3 regions of the Bradyrhizobium sp. 956_D2_N1_4 genome follow, and region 2 is predicted to be linked to each of the others. Evidence: predicted binding sites of a transcription regulator. Region 2 holds the regulator's gene; each other region holds the start of a gene.
What was found. Region 2 encodes PhoB, which activates phosphate uptake and scavenging genes when phosphate is short. Its sites were predicted from a motif close to TGTCATNNANCTGTCAT; they were not measured.

Region 1 (4,490 bases), 5.7 Mb from region 2:
CGCTCGTCCAGTGCTCGCGCATCGAGGTGCCCGAGAACTCATGGTCCTTGGCGTCGCCCTCATAGGCCTTCTGCTGGTAGATCAGGTGCAGGATCGCGATCTCCGGCATGCGGCGCAGGCTCGACTTGAGGCTACGATCCTCGTCGGAGAGTTGCTCGTCCGGGACTTTCGCCAGCGCCTTGTAGAGCAGAACCTTGAGGTTGTGGGTGCGGCGGTAGACATCGGTGTTGTGGCGCGTGCGCGAGGAATACATGATGTCCTTGTGGCGGGCCATCACGTCCTGGATTGAGCGCGGCAGCACGCCCCGCGCGCTGAACAGGTCGACCTGGAACACCAGCGAGTTGAGCGCGTCCTCCTGGTCGAGCAGATGCTGGAGCGGCGTGTTGGAGACGATGCCGCCGTCCCAGAAATGATCGGTGCCGATCCGCACCATCGGCAGCGCCGGGGGCAGGGCGCCGGAGGCCATGATGTGCTCCGGCTCGATCTCGTCATGGGAGTTGTCGAAATAGATGAAGTTGCCCGAGAGCACGTTGACCGCGCCGACCGCGAAACGGACCTTCTTCTCGTTGATGAGGTCGAAGTCGACGAGCTCCAGCAGGCTCTCCTTCAGCGGCATCGTGTCGTAATAGCTGGTTGCGGTGCGCGCGCCGACCGGGCTGAACCAGGGATTGACCTGGTGCGGGGTGAAGAAGCCGGGCTGGCCCATCGCCGACGCCATCCACGCACTGGTGAGATTGCGCCACTGGCGGAAGATGTCGCCGTCGGGCGTGTAATGCCAGATCTTGCGGTTGGTGATGCGCTCCCAGAAGATGCGCAGCGCCTCCAGCCGCTTCTCCGGCTTGTTGCCGGCGATGATGGCGGAATTGATTGCACCGATCGAGACACCGCAGACCCAGTCGGGCTCGATGCCGGCTTCGTGCAGCGCCTGGTAGACGCCGGCCTGGTAGGCGCCGAGCGCGCCGCCACCTTGCAGCACCAGCGCGACGCGGTCGCAGCGTTCGGGGCGCCAGCCCCGTGCGGGAGGCTGATGCGTCTGATGAGCCGGTTGCGACGTGCGGGCGTCCATGGGTGCCTCCTAGCGTGGACCAAACGATTGCGTCCGGCAGTGACGGCGTGATGACAATTTCAGCGCCGATGCATCGTCCGCATGCAGGCCGACCGCAGCGGGAATGGCGGGAGGTCGTGCGCCTGACGGAAATCCTTCACATCGCGGTCAATGACGGCGGCTAGCAATTTGGGTCCAGGCCTGACGCCGCCGGGCGGGCATCACACACAGGAGATCAGGATGCGCAGGGAAGACGTGCTGAGACTTCCGTCCATGCCGGCGGCGGGGCCGAGCTATCCGGCCGGGCCCTATCGCTTCGTCAACCGCGAATTCCTCGTCATCACCTACGAGACCGATCCGGAGCTGATCCGCGCCGGCCTGCCTGAGCCGCTGGAGCCGATCGACCAGCCGATCGTGCATTACGAATGGATCAAGATGCCGGACTCCTCAGGCTTCGGCAGCTACACCGAATCCGGCCTCGTCATCCCCGCGCGCCTCAACGGCGAGGAGGTCAATTTCGTCTCGCAGATGTATCTGGATGATGATCCGCCGATCGCGGCGGGTCGCGAGATCTGGGGCTTTCCCAAGAAGTACGCCCATCCGAAACTAGAAATCGTCAAGGACACGCTGACGGGCACGCTGGAATATGCCGGCCAGCTCGTCGCCATGGGCACGATGGGCTACAAGCACGAGAGCATGGCCGGCAACGGCGATCGCACCCGCGCGACGCTGTCGAAGACGCAGATCAATCTGAAGATGATCCCGGGCGTCGACGGCCGTCTCGAAGTCTGTCAGCTCGTCGCGATCAACCTCATCGACATCGTGCCGAAGGGCTCCTGGATGGGGCCCGGCCGGCTGCATCTGGTGCCGCACGTCAACGCGCCGGTCGCGGATTTCCCGGTTCGCCGCTGCCTGGGCGCGCACCACTACATCGCCGATCTCACGCTGCCGTTCGGCCGCGTCGTGCACGACTACGTCAAGGAGGCCGAGGCGATGGCCGCGACGGGGCTGGCCGCGGAGTAGGGCGGCCATCATCAAACTGTAACAAAGCCGTAATTGAGTACCCGTGAGAGGTCCGGAAGATGCCGTCAGCCATCTTCCGGAAACGGGGCATTTGTTGACGGTTGGGGTTGGCCATGGCTGAGCCGGCGAAGCTTGTCAGCGCGATATCGGATTCCGTGCCCGCCATTCCCGGCCTGGTCTGGGCGTTCCGGCTGCACGGCGATGGCAGCGCCGAGGCGCTGCCGATCGACCAGCCGATCGAGTTCAGCCACGACGGCCGGCTCTGGTTGCATTTCAACCTGACCGATGCGCGCGCACGGCCCTGGATCGCGGCGTCACAGCTGCCGCCGCTCGCGCGCGACCTCCTGCTGTCCAACGACACTTTCCAGCAGCTTCACGTCATCGACCATTGCGTCTACGGCGTCTTCTCCGATCTCGTGCGCGACATCGACAGCGCGACGGAGGAGACCGCGTTCCTGCGTTTCGCCATGACCGAGCATCTTCTCGTCAGCGGCCGGCATCAGGCGCTGTGCTCGGCCGATGCGACGCGCCGCGTGCTCGAAGGCGGCTACCGCGTCGACAACGTCGCCCATCTCCTGGAAAAGATCGTCGACGAGGTCGCCGACACGCTGGACCGGATGGCGGACAAGCTCGGCCAGGAGATCGACGACATCGAGGAACGGATTTTGGCCGACGACGCCAAGCCGGAGATGCGCCGCAATCTCGGCCGGCTGCGCCGGACCTGCGTCAGGTTGCATCGCCAGCTCACCGGCCTGCGCGTGCTGTTCCACCGGCTCGATCAGAAGAACACCGATCATCTCGCGCCGGCCTTACGCATTCACGCCGGCAAGCTGGCGCAGCGGCTGGACGGGCTCGATCACGACATCGTCGAGCTCCGCGAACGCAGCCGCCTGCTCGAGGAGGAGCTGCGCTTCAAGAACGAGGAGGAGAGCAACCACCACCTCCACACGCTCTCCATCGTGACCTCGCTGCTGCTGCCGCCGACCCTGATCACCGGCATCTTCGGCATGAACACCAAGGGCCTGCCGCTCACCGATGTCGAGAGCGGATTTCTCTGGGCGGCGCTGTTGATGGCCTCGTCGGTGGGGGCGGCCTATCTGTTCATGCGGCGCACGGGTATCTTCAGGTAGCGTACGCAGCCGGTATCAGCCGTGATCGGGACGTCCCACAGATTTCCGCTGCGAAATGCGGCCGCGATCGTGCTGGCCTCAACGGTGGCGAGCACCGGCGCGCTCGCCGGCGCCAAGGACGAAAGCGCGGCCGCATGGCTGGCGCCAAAATGGTTCAACGAATGGCATGACGGGCTCGCCAACAAGGGCCTGAATTTCGGCGCCACCTATATCGCCGACAACATCGCCAACGTCTCCGGCGGCGTGAAGCGTGGCGCCATCCATTTCGGGCGCCTCGATCTCTCGGTCGATGCCGATCTCGACAAGCTCGTGGGCTGGACCGGTGGCCGCTTCTACGCCAATGCGTTCGTGATCTACGGCCAGGGGCTCTCCCGCAACTACGTGATGAACCTCGCCACCATCAGCGAGATCGAGGCATTGCCGGACCAGCGGCTCTACAACGCCTATTTCGAGCAGAGCTTCTTCGGCGACCGCCTGAACATCAGGGCCGGCCAGCAGGCCGCCGACGTCGAATTCTTCGACAGCCAGACCGACGACCTCTTCATCAACGGCACCTTCGGCTGGCCCGCGATCAAGGCGAGCAATCTTCCCGCCGGCGGCCCGGCACCGCCGATCGCGGTGCCGGGCATCCGCATCAAGGCGGCGCTGACCGAGAACATCACCGCGTTCGGTGCGGTGTTCAACGGCGATCCGTCTGGCCCGGGCGAGGCGGATCCGCAGCTGCGCGACCATCATGGCCTGGCGTTCCGCGTCAACGATCCGCCGTGGGTGATCGGGCAGGTCCGATTCAACTACGACATCGATATCGGCGGCCGGCCGCTCGCCGGCAATTTCACGCCGGGCGCCTGGAAGCATTACGGCTCGTTCGACAGCCAGCGTTTTACGGCGGAGGGGCTGTCGATCGCCGATCCCGGCGGAAGCGGTGTGCCTGCAAGACTTCGCGGCAATTACGGTATCTTCGCCGTCATCGAGCAGGTGCTCTATCGCCCGCCGGAGGTGAAGGACAACACCACGTCAGCCTCGATCCCGGGCGTCACCGCGTTCGGCCGCATTGCCTACAGCGCGCCGGACCGCAATCTGATTGACCTTTATGTGGACGGCGGCATCGGCTTCGTCGGCTTCACGCCAGGTCGTCCGCTCGACCGCTTCGGCGTGGCGATGGCCTATATGCGGATTTCGAACACCGCGCGCAATCTTGATCTCGATACGCAGGCCTTCAGCGGCATCCAAAGCCCGGTGCGCAGCAACGAGACGCTGATCGAGATGATCTACGAGGCGCATATCAAGCCGGG
Region 2 (4,490 bases):
TCGATCACTTCGTCCGTGACCTCCTCGCCGCGATGGGCGGGCAGGCAATGCATGAACAGCGCATCGGGCTTGGCCAGCGACATCAGCTTCGAATTGACCTGATAGGGCTTGAGCACGTTGTGACGGTGCTCGCCTTCCTTGTCGCCCATCGACACCCAGGTGTCGGTGACGACGCAGTCGGCGCCCTTCACGGCGGCCTCGGGATCGGTGCCGAGCACGATCGGCGCGCCGGTGGCCTTGATGAAGTCCCGCATCACCTTTTTCGGCGCAAGCTCCGGCGGCGTCGCGACATTGAGCTTGAACTTGAAGCGCTCGGCGGCATGCGCCCAGGACGCCAGCACGTTGTTGTCGTCGCCGGTCCAGGCCACCGTCCTGCCCTCGATCGGGCCGCGATGCTCTTCGTAGGTCATGAGGTCGGCCATCACCTGGCAAGGGTGCGAGCGCCGTGTCAGGCCGTTGATGACGGGTACCGTCGCATATTCCGCCAGCTCCAGCAGGGCCTCATGATTGAGGATCCGGATCATGATGGCGTCGACATAGCGCGACAGCACGCGCGCCGTGTCGGCGATGGTCTCGCCGCGGCCGAGCTGCATCTCGGCGCCGGTCAGCATGATGGGCTCGCCGCCGAGCTGGCGCATGGCGACGTCGAACGAGACGCGGGTGCGGGTGGAGGGACGCTCGAAGATCATCGCCAGCGTCTTGCCTTCCAGCGGCTTCACCGGCTGGTGCGCTTTCTGCTTCGCCTTCATGGCGGAGGAGGCCGCGAGCATGCTCTTGAGCTCCGACAACGGGAGCTCGTTGATATCCAGAAAGTGCTTCGGGGACTTGCTCATCAGCTTGCCGCCCGCTTGGTCTGACTGGACGAGATCGCGGCGCAGGCGCGCTCCAGCCGCCCGACGCTGTCCTCGATTTCGGCTTCGGTGACGATCAAGGGCGGCAGGAAGCGCACGACATTGTCGCCGGCGCCGACCGTGAGCAATTTTTCGTTGCGCAATGCCGCGCCGAGATCGCCTGACGGCACCACGGCCTTGATGCCGATCAGAAGGCCTTCGCCGCGCACTTCGCTGACGATGTCGGGATAACGATCGATCACGGAGGCGAGCTTCTGCTTGAGCAGCAGCGACATCTTCTGCACGTGATCGAAGAAGCCGGGCTTGAGCATGACGTCGAGCACGGCGTTGGCAGCCGAGATCGCGAGCGGATTGCCGCCGAAGGTCGAGCCGTGCGAGCCGGGCCCCATGCCGGCAGCCGCATCCGCGGTCGCCAGCACCGCGCCGATCGGGAAGCCGCCACCGAGCGCCTTGGCCAGCGACATCACGTCAGGCGTGACGCCGGTGCGGCGATGCGCGAACAGATCGCCGGTGCGGCCCATGCCGGTCTGCACCTCGTCGAACGCGAGCAGCAGGCCCTTCTCGTCGCAGAGCTGGCGCAACGCCCTCAGGAAGGCGGGCGTTGCCGAACGCACGCCACCCTCGCCCTGGATCGGCTCGATCAGGATGCCGGCGGTCTGCGGACCGATCGCCTTCTTGACGGCTTCGATATCGCCATGCGGGACCTGGTCGAAGCCGTCCATCGGCGGGCCGAACCCTTCGAGATATTTTGCCGAACCGGTCGCGGCGAGCGTTGCCAGCGTGCGGCCGTGGAAGGCGCCTTCGAAGGTGATGATGCGGTAACGTTCCGGATGACCCTTGGAGAAGTGATGATGGCGGACGAGCTTGATCACACCTTCCAGCGCTTCGGCGCCGGAATTGCAGAAGAACACGAAGTCCGCGAAGCTTTCGTTGCACAGACGCGCGGCGAGCTTCTCGCCGTCCGGGCTCTGGAACAGGTTCGACATGTGCCAGAGTTTGGTGGCCTGCTCCTGCAACGCCTTGACCAACGCAGGATGAGCATGGCCGAGCGCATTCACCGCCACGCCCGAGGTGAAATCGAGATAGCGATCGCCATTGGTCGCAATCAGCCAGCAGCCTTCACCGCGCTCGAAACCGAGGTCGGACCTGGCGAAAACGGGGAGCAAATGCGGCGCTGCGCTGTTAGTCATGACGATCACTTGAATGTTGCGGACGGTGTGAGCGTGCATTGCGCAACGCACCATTGACCGGCCCGGAAAACGAAACGTGCCGCCTTTTAAGGGCGGCACGTGTGACTATCTTATGCCTGGTGAAACCGGTGTCAATGCCGCCCGGAAAGCCTCGCGAAACGCAAAATCCGTAGTCTTGCGGTGGCGATTTTGCGTATTTCCGCCACGGAACATGTGGAAGCGAGTCGGCGGACTCTTGCGCGTGAGTCACGCCATATTGTAGCGTTTGGCTTGTCAGATACGACATCTCGTGCAGCAGTTCTGATCCTCTAAGTCCTCATGTACCGGCGTAAGCGTTCGGGCGCATCTGGTGCGCCCGGCGAGCCTTAAGGGATTCTGGCGGCACGGGTTTTTCGAAGCTTAGGCATTCGCCGTGCGGCCGCCAGGATGGCAGGCGCCGGCGAAGGAAAGGGTGCAATGACCGTTTTGACCTGGTCGGATGATCGCGTCGAGCAGCTGAAAAAGCTCTGGGAGGCCGGACTTTCGGCCAGCCAGATCGCCGCTGAACTCGGCAATGTGACCCGCAATGCCGTGATCGGCAAAGTGCACCGGCTCGGCCTGTCGGGCCGCGCCAAGAGCCCTTCATCGGCAGCGCCGCGGCCGCGCAAGGCGCGCCCCGCCCAGCACATGATGCGGGTGACCCGCCCGATCGCACGCGGCAACACCGCGCTGGCGCAGGCCTTCGAAGTCGAGGTCGAGGCCGAACCGGTCACCTACGACAACGTCGTGCCGATGAGCCAGCGGCTGTCGCTGCTGGAGCTGAACGAGGCCACCTGCCACTGGCCGGTCGGCGATCCCTCGAGCCCGGATTTCTTCTTCTGCGGCGGCAAGGCGCTCTCCGGCCTGCCCTACTGCGCCCAGCACTCGCGCGTGGCGTATCAGCCCGCGGCCGATCGCCGGCGCGCGCCGGCGAAGCCAGGTCCGCGCTGAAGTCGTTCTGAGCTCAGAAAGGAGCCGTCACACGATGGCGGCTCAACAAATCCGATGTCGTTCCGGACAAGCGCGCCTCAAGCGCACGCAGATCCGGGACCCTTAACCACCGCAAGATGTGGCTACGGGGACTCGGAGTTACCTTTTGGCACAATAATCACTCGCGGTGGGTGTCCCGGACCCGCGCTTACGCTTGTCCGGGACGACACCGAGAGTGTGGCCGCAGCTCACCGAGCTACGCCTGCTCCGCCTTCGCAAAGCGATCGTCCAGTGCGTAGCCCGCGCCGCGGACGGTGCGGATCGGGTCCTGCTCGCGGCCGAGATTGAGCAGCTTGCGCAGACGGCCGATATGGACGTCGACGGTGCGCTCGTCGATGTAGATGTCACGGCCCCAGACGCTGTCGAGCAGCTGCTCGCGCGAGAACACGCGGCCGGGATGCTCCAGGAAGAACTCCAGCAGGCGATATTCGGTCGGGCCGAGATCGATCGGCCGGCCCGAGCGTGCCACGCGGCGCTTGTCGCGGTCGAGCTCGATGTCGCCATAGGCGAGCACGGTGGCGAGCCGCTCCGGGCTGGCGCGCCTGAGCAGGCCCTTCACGCGTGCCAGCAGCTCCGGCACCGAGAACGGCTTGACGATGTAGTCGTCGGCGCCGGTCGCAAGACCCCGCACCCGCTCGCTCTCCTCACCACGCGCGGTGAGCATGATGATCGGGAGCTGCTTGGTCTCGGGCCGGGTGCGCAGCCGCCGGCACAGCTCGATGCCGGAGAGGCCCGGCAGCATCCAGTCGAGCACGATCAAATCGGGGATATGCTCCTTGAGGCGGGTGTCGGCATCGTCGCCGCGCATCACCGTCTCGACGTCATAGCCGTCGCCTTCGAGGTTGTAGCGGAGAAGCTCGGTGAGAGCTTCCTCGTCCTCAACCACCATAATGCGTGCGCCCATGGTGTTCGTCGCTCCTTAAGTGTTCGGGACCGTCGTGGCGAAGGTCGTCATGTCGCCCTTCGGCCGCTTGTCGGTGATCGCCTGGCCCTCGATCATGTAGAACACGGTCTCGGCGATGTTGGTGGCGTGGTCACCGATGCGCTCGATGTTCTTGGCGCAGAACATCAGATGGATGCAGAACGAGATGTTGCGCGGATCCTCCATCATGTAGGTGAGGAGCTCGCGGAACAGCGAGGTGCAGATGGCGTCGACTTCCTCGTCGCCCTTCCACACCGCCATCGCCGCCGGCAGATCGTGCGCGGCATAGGCGTCCAGCACCGACTTGACCTGCTGCTGCACGAGGTCGGTCATGTGCTCCAGGCCGCGGAACAGCTTGAGCGGATGGAAATCCGTCTCCAGCGCCGCGACGCGCTTGCCCATGTTCTTGGCGAGGTCGCCGATCCGCTCGAGATCGGTCGCGACGCGCATGGCGCCGACGATCTCGCGCAGATCCACCGCCATCGGCTGGCGGCGCGCGATGGTGAGAACGGCGCGCTC
Region 3 (4,490 bases), 5.5 Mb from region 2:
TCGGCGTCAGCAGCGCGCCGCCGAGCGTCATGACCGGCGCGAACGGGGCCGGCGCCTCGAAGCTGAGGCCGGACTGCTCGACGATCTTGCGCACCAGCGAGAAGCCGTTGGAGTGCACGCCAGACGAGGCAAGGCCGATCACTGCATCGCCCGCGGCGATGTCCTTCCGCGGCAACAAGGTACCGCGCTCGGCGGCGCCGACGGCAAAGCCGCCGAGGTCGTAGTCGCCGTCCTTGTAGAGGCCGGGCATCTCGGCGGTCTCGCCCCCGATCAGGGCGCAGCCGGATTCGCGGCAGCCTTCGGCGACACCGGCGACGATCGAGGCGGTCGCCTCCGGGTCGAGCTTGCCGCAGGCGAAATAGTCGAGGAAGAACAACGGCTCGGCGCCCTGCACCACGAGGTCGTTGACGCTCATGGCGACGAGGTCGATGCCGATCCCGCCATGCAGGCCGGTCTCGATCGCGATCTTGACCTTGGTGCCGACCCCGTCGGTGGCGGCAACCAGGACGGGGTCCTTGAAACCGGCCGCCTTGAGGTCGAACAGGCCGCCGAATCCGCCTATCTCGGCGTCGGCGCCTGGCCGCGCGGTGGCGCGCACCATCGGCTTGATCAGATCGACCAGGCGGTTGCCCGCGTCGATATCGACGCCTGAATCGGCGTAAGTGAGGCCGTTTTTGCGGTCGGTCATGCCCGATTTCCAGTGGGTTTGCGGCTGGTTACGTCGAATTCCGGGGACGCGCAATGGCAAGCGTGGCGCCCCGCCCTATACTATGTAGATATCAACCGGTTCAGCCTTCAAACGGGCCGGATTCGAGATCAGGCCGGGTGCCAGGAAGCGCCGCGTGAGTATTCCGAATATCATTACCCTGGGCCGCATCATGCTGGTCCCAATCATCGTCTGGGCCATCGTGTCGAGCCAAATGGAGGTTGCGTTCGCCGTCTTCCTCATTGCCGGCGTGAGCGACGCGGTCGACGGCTTCCTCGCCAAGCGCTTCAACATGACGAGCGAGCTCGGCGCCCTGCTCGATCCGCTCGCGGACAAGGCGCTGCTGGTCTCGATCTATCTGGCACTGGGGATCTGGGGCGACATCCCGCGCTGGATCGTGATCCTGGTGGTGTCGCGCGACATCATGATCGTCGCCGCCGTGATCGTGTCCTGGCTGTTCGACAAGCCGGTCGAGATGAAGCCGTCGAAGGTGTCGAAGCTCAACACCGCCGCCCAGGTGGCCTACGCGGCGCTGGTGCTGGCCTCCCTCGCTTTCGGCTTCAAACCGGCGCCCTATGATATGATCCTGATGGGCCTCGTCACGGTCTTCACGCTCTCTTCCGTGTCGCTCTATCTCGTCGAGTGGCTGCGGCACATGAGCACGATCGAGGCCAAGTAGCACGATCGAGGCCAAATGAGCCGGGATGCGGCCCCGCAAAAGGCCAACTCCCGCTCGATGACGTCGAATCTCTTCAAACGAAGCCGGCGCGCCGGCACGGAGCACAGCAAGCGTGGCAGGCCGCGTTCATCCCCGACAATTGGCATTCTCGCTTCCGCACGCGGAAAGCCTCAGCCGGGACAATTTTCTCGAAGGCCCCGCCAACGAAGCCGGTCTTGCCCTCATCGATGCCTGGCCTGAATGGCCGAACCGGATCATGTGGCTGGCCGGCCCGGAAGGAAGCGGCAAGAGCCATCTCGCCGCGATCTGGGCCGAGGCTTCCGGCGCCCGCTCGACCACAGCCAATGGGTTGACCGCCGAAAACGTCCCGGGCGCGCTCGCCACCGGCGCGCTGGTGGTCGAGGATCTCAGGGCAAAACAGTTCGACGAGCGGGCCCTGTTTCATCTGATGAACCTCGCGCGCGAGGATGGGGCCTACCTGCTCTTCACCGGCCGCGAGGTACCGGCGTCGATCGAGATCGAGCTGCGCGACCTGCGCTCGCGGCTGCGCGCGGTGCCTGTGATCTCGCTGCTGCCGCCCGACGACCAGCTCTTCCGCGGCCTGATCGTCAAGTTCTGCGCCGACCGCCAGCTCACCGTGGATGAGAGCGTGGTCAGCTACCTCGCTACCCGCCTGGAGCGGTCCTCGGCGGCCGCGCGGGAGGCCGTGCAGCTGCTCGACAGCGAGGCCCTGCGCCTCGGTCGCCCCGTCACGCGGGCGCTGGCCGCCGAGCTGCTTCGGGACGCCTGACCCTTCCGCCTTGGCTCCAAGGCCGCTTGACGCGGCGCAGCGGCGGAACATCAATGTCATCGAAACGTCATCGGACTAACACATGCTCCCGCCGGTTTTGCGCATAAGTCGCAAATTGAGGCGAACTGGATGGATCGACTTCTGATGGACTCTGCGCAAGCTGTTGAAATTAAAGAAAAAGCCCCGGAGACCGAGGGCCTGCCGGCGATTGCCTCAAGTCCCGAGCGCTTCATCAATCGCGAGCTCTCCTGGCTGCACTTCAACCGCCGCGTCCTCGAGGAAGCGGTCAATCCCAGCCACCCCATGCTGGAGCGGGTGCGTTTCTTGTCGATTTCAGCGAATAACCTCGACGAATTCTTCATGGTCCGCGTCGCCGGCATCAAGGCCCAGATCCGCGAGGGCATCGCCGAGCGCAGCCCCGACGGCCTGACGCCGTCCGAGCAGCTCGCGCTGATCAACCGCACCGTCTCGCAGCTTGCCTCTGACCAGCAGGCGATCTGGCGCGACCTGCGCGGCACGCTGGCCGACGTCGGCATCGTGCTGGTCGACGGCAAGGACGTCACCAAGGCGGAACGAACCTGGGTCGAGGACTACTTCCTCAACAACGTGTTTCCGCTGTTGACCCCGCTCGCGATCGACCCGGCTCACCCCTTCCCGTTCATTCCGAGCCTCGGCTTCACCATCGCGCTCCAGCTCACGCGCGCCGCCGACGGCAAGCAGATGAACGCGCTGATTCGTATGCCCGGCAAGATCGACCGCTTCATCCGGTTGCCGGCCGAGGGCAAGGTCGTGCGGCTGATCTCGCTCGAGCAGGCGACCGGGCTGTTCATCAACCGCCTGTTCCCCGGCTACAATCTCCACGGCCAGGGCGCCTTCCGCATCATCCGCGACTCCGAGCTCGAAATCGAGGAAGAGGCCGAAGACCTCGTCCGCCTGTTCGAGACCGCTCTGAAGCGCCGCCGCCGCGGGTCCGTGATCCGGCTCGAGATCGACGGCAAGATGCCGGAGGAGCTGCGCAGCTTCGTGCAGCATGCGCTGTCGGCCGCCGACGACGAGGTCTTCCTGGTCGACGGCGTGCTCGCCATGAACGAGCTCTCGCAGCTCACCCGCCTCGACCGGCCCGATCTCGAATTCACCCCTTACGTACCGCGCCATCCCGAGCGCGTGCGCGAGCATGGCGGCGACATCTTTGCCGCGATCCGGCAGAAGGACCTCGTCGTCCATCATCCCTACGAATCCTTCGACGTGGTGGTGCAGTTCCTGCAGCAGGCCGCCCGCGATCCCGATGTCGTCGCGATCAAGCAGACGCTCTACCGCACCTCCAACAACTCCCCGATTGTGCGCACGCTGGCGGAAGCCGCCGAAGCCGGCAAGTCCGTCACCGCGCTGATCGAATTGAAGGCGCGCTTCGACGAGGAGGCCAACATCCGCTGGGCCCGCGACCTCGAACGCGCCGGCGTGCAGGTCGTCTACGGCTTCCTCGAACTGAAGACGCACGCGAAGCTCTCGATGGTGGTGCGCCGCGAGGGCGGCGGCCTCACCACTTACGTCCACACCGGCACCGGCAATTATCACCCCGTCACCGCACGCATCTACACCGACCTCTCCTACTTCACCTCGGATCCGACCATCGGCCGCGACGCCGCGCGCGTGTTCAACTTCATCACCGGTTATGCCGCGCCGAGCGATCTGGAAAAGATGGCGGTGTCGCCGCTGACGTTGCGCAAGCGCATCATCGAGCACATCCAGGGCGAGACCGCGCATGCGCGGCATGGCCGCCCCGGCGCGGTCTGGATGAAGATGAATGCGCTGGTCGACCCCGACATCATCGACGCGCTCTACGAGGCCTCACAAGCCGGCGTCCAGGTCGAGCTCGTGGTGCGCGGCATCTGCTGCCTCAGGCCCGGCATTCCAGGCCTGTCGGAGAACATCCGCGTCAAGTCGATCATCGGGCGCTTCCTGGAACACGGCCGAATCTACTGTTTCGGCATGGGCCAGGGCCTGCCGAGCGCGAAAGCGGCTGTGTATATCTCCTCGGCCGACATGATGCCGCGCAACCTCGACCGCCGCGTCGAGGTGCTGTGTCCGCTGCAAAATCCCACGGTGCATCAGCAGGTTCTCGAACAGATCATGGTCGCGAATCTGAAGGACAATGAGCAGAGCTGGCAATTGTTGCCGGACGGGTCCTCGACGCGTATGAAGACCGCGAAGGGCGAGGAGCCTTTCAACGTCCACAACTACTTCATGACAAATCCGAGTCTATCTGGCCGTGGAAAGTCGCTCAAGGAATCCTCGCCGCGCCGTCTCACGCGCCG

Region 1: a site for PhoB is predicted at 1,106-1,122, ahead of AB7535_RS11385 (acetoacetate decarboxylase). Genes of this name have one in related genera too.
Region 3: a site for PhoB is predicted at 2,230-2,246, ahead of AB7535_RS12405 (RNA degradosome polyphosphate kinase). Genes of this name have one in related genera too.

Annotation. Positions count from the first base shown of each region.
Region 1 is NZ_CP197237.1:2,521,831-2,526,320, forward strand. Features, by position in the region: gene AB7535_RS11380 (patatin-like phospholipase family protein) at 1-1,066, opposite strand, end outside; gene AB7535_RS11385 (acetoacetate decarboxylase) at 1,286-2,068, shown strand; gene AB7535_RS11390 (transporter) at 2,182-3,198, shown strand; gene AB7535_RS11395 (carbohydrate porin) at 3,220-4,490, shown strand, end outside.
Region 2 is NZ_CP197237.1:8,212,227-8,216,716, reverse strand. Features, by position in the region: gene argF (ornithine carbamoyltransferase) at 1-833, opposite strand, end outside; gene AB7535_RS38680 (aspartate aminotransferase family protein) at 833-2,041, opposite strand; gene AB7535_RS38675 (GcrA family cell cycle regulator) at 2,498-3,010, shown strand; gene phoB (phosphate regulon transcriptional regulator PhoB) at 3,246-3,953, opposite strand; gene phoU (phosphate signaling complex protein PhoU) at 3,969-4,490, opposite strand, start outside.
Region 3 is NZ_CP197237.1:2,723,730-2,728,219, reverse strand. Features, by position in the region: gene purM (phosphoribosylformylglycinamidine cyclo-ligase) at 1-688, opposite strand, end outside; gene AB7535_RS12415 (CDP-alcohol phosphatidyltransferase family protein) at 843-1,385, shown strand; gene AB7535_RS12410 (chromosomal replication initiator DnaA) at 1,498-2,175, shown strand; gene AB7535_RS12405 (RNA degradosome polyphosphate kinase) at 2,320-4,490, shown strand, end outside.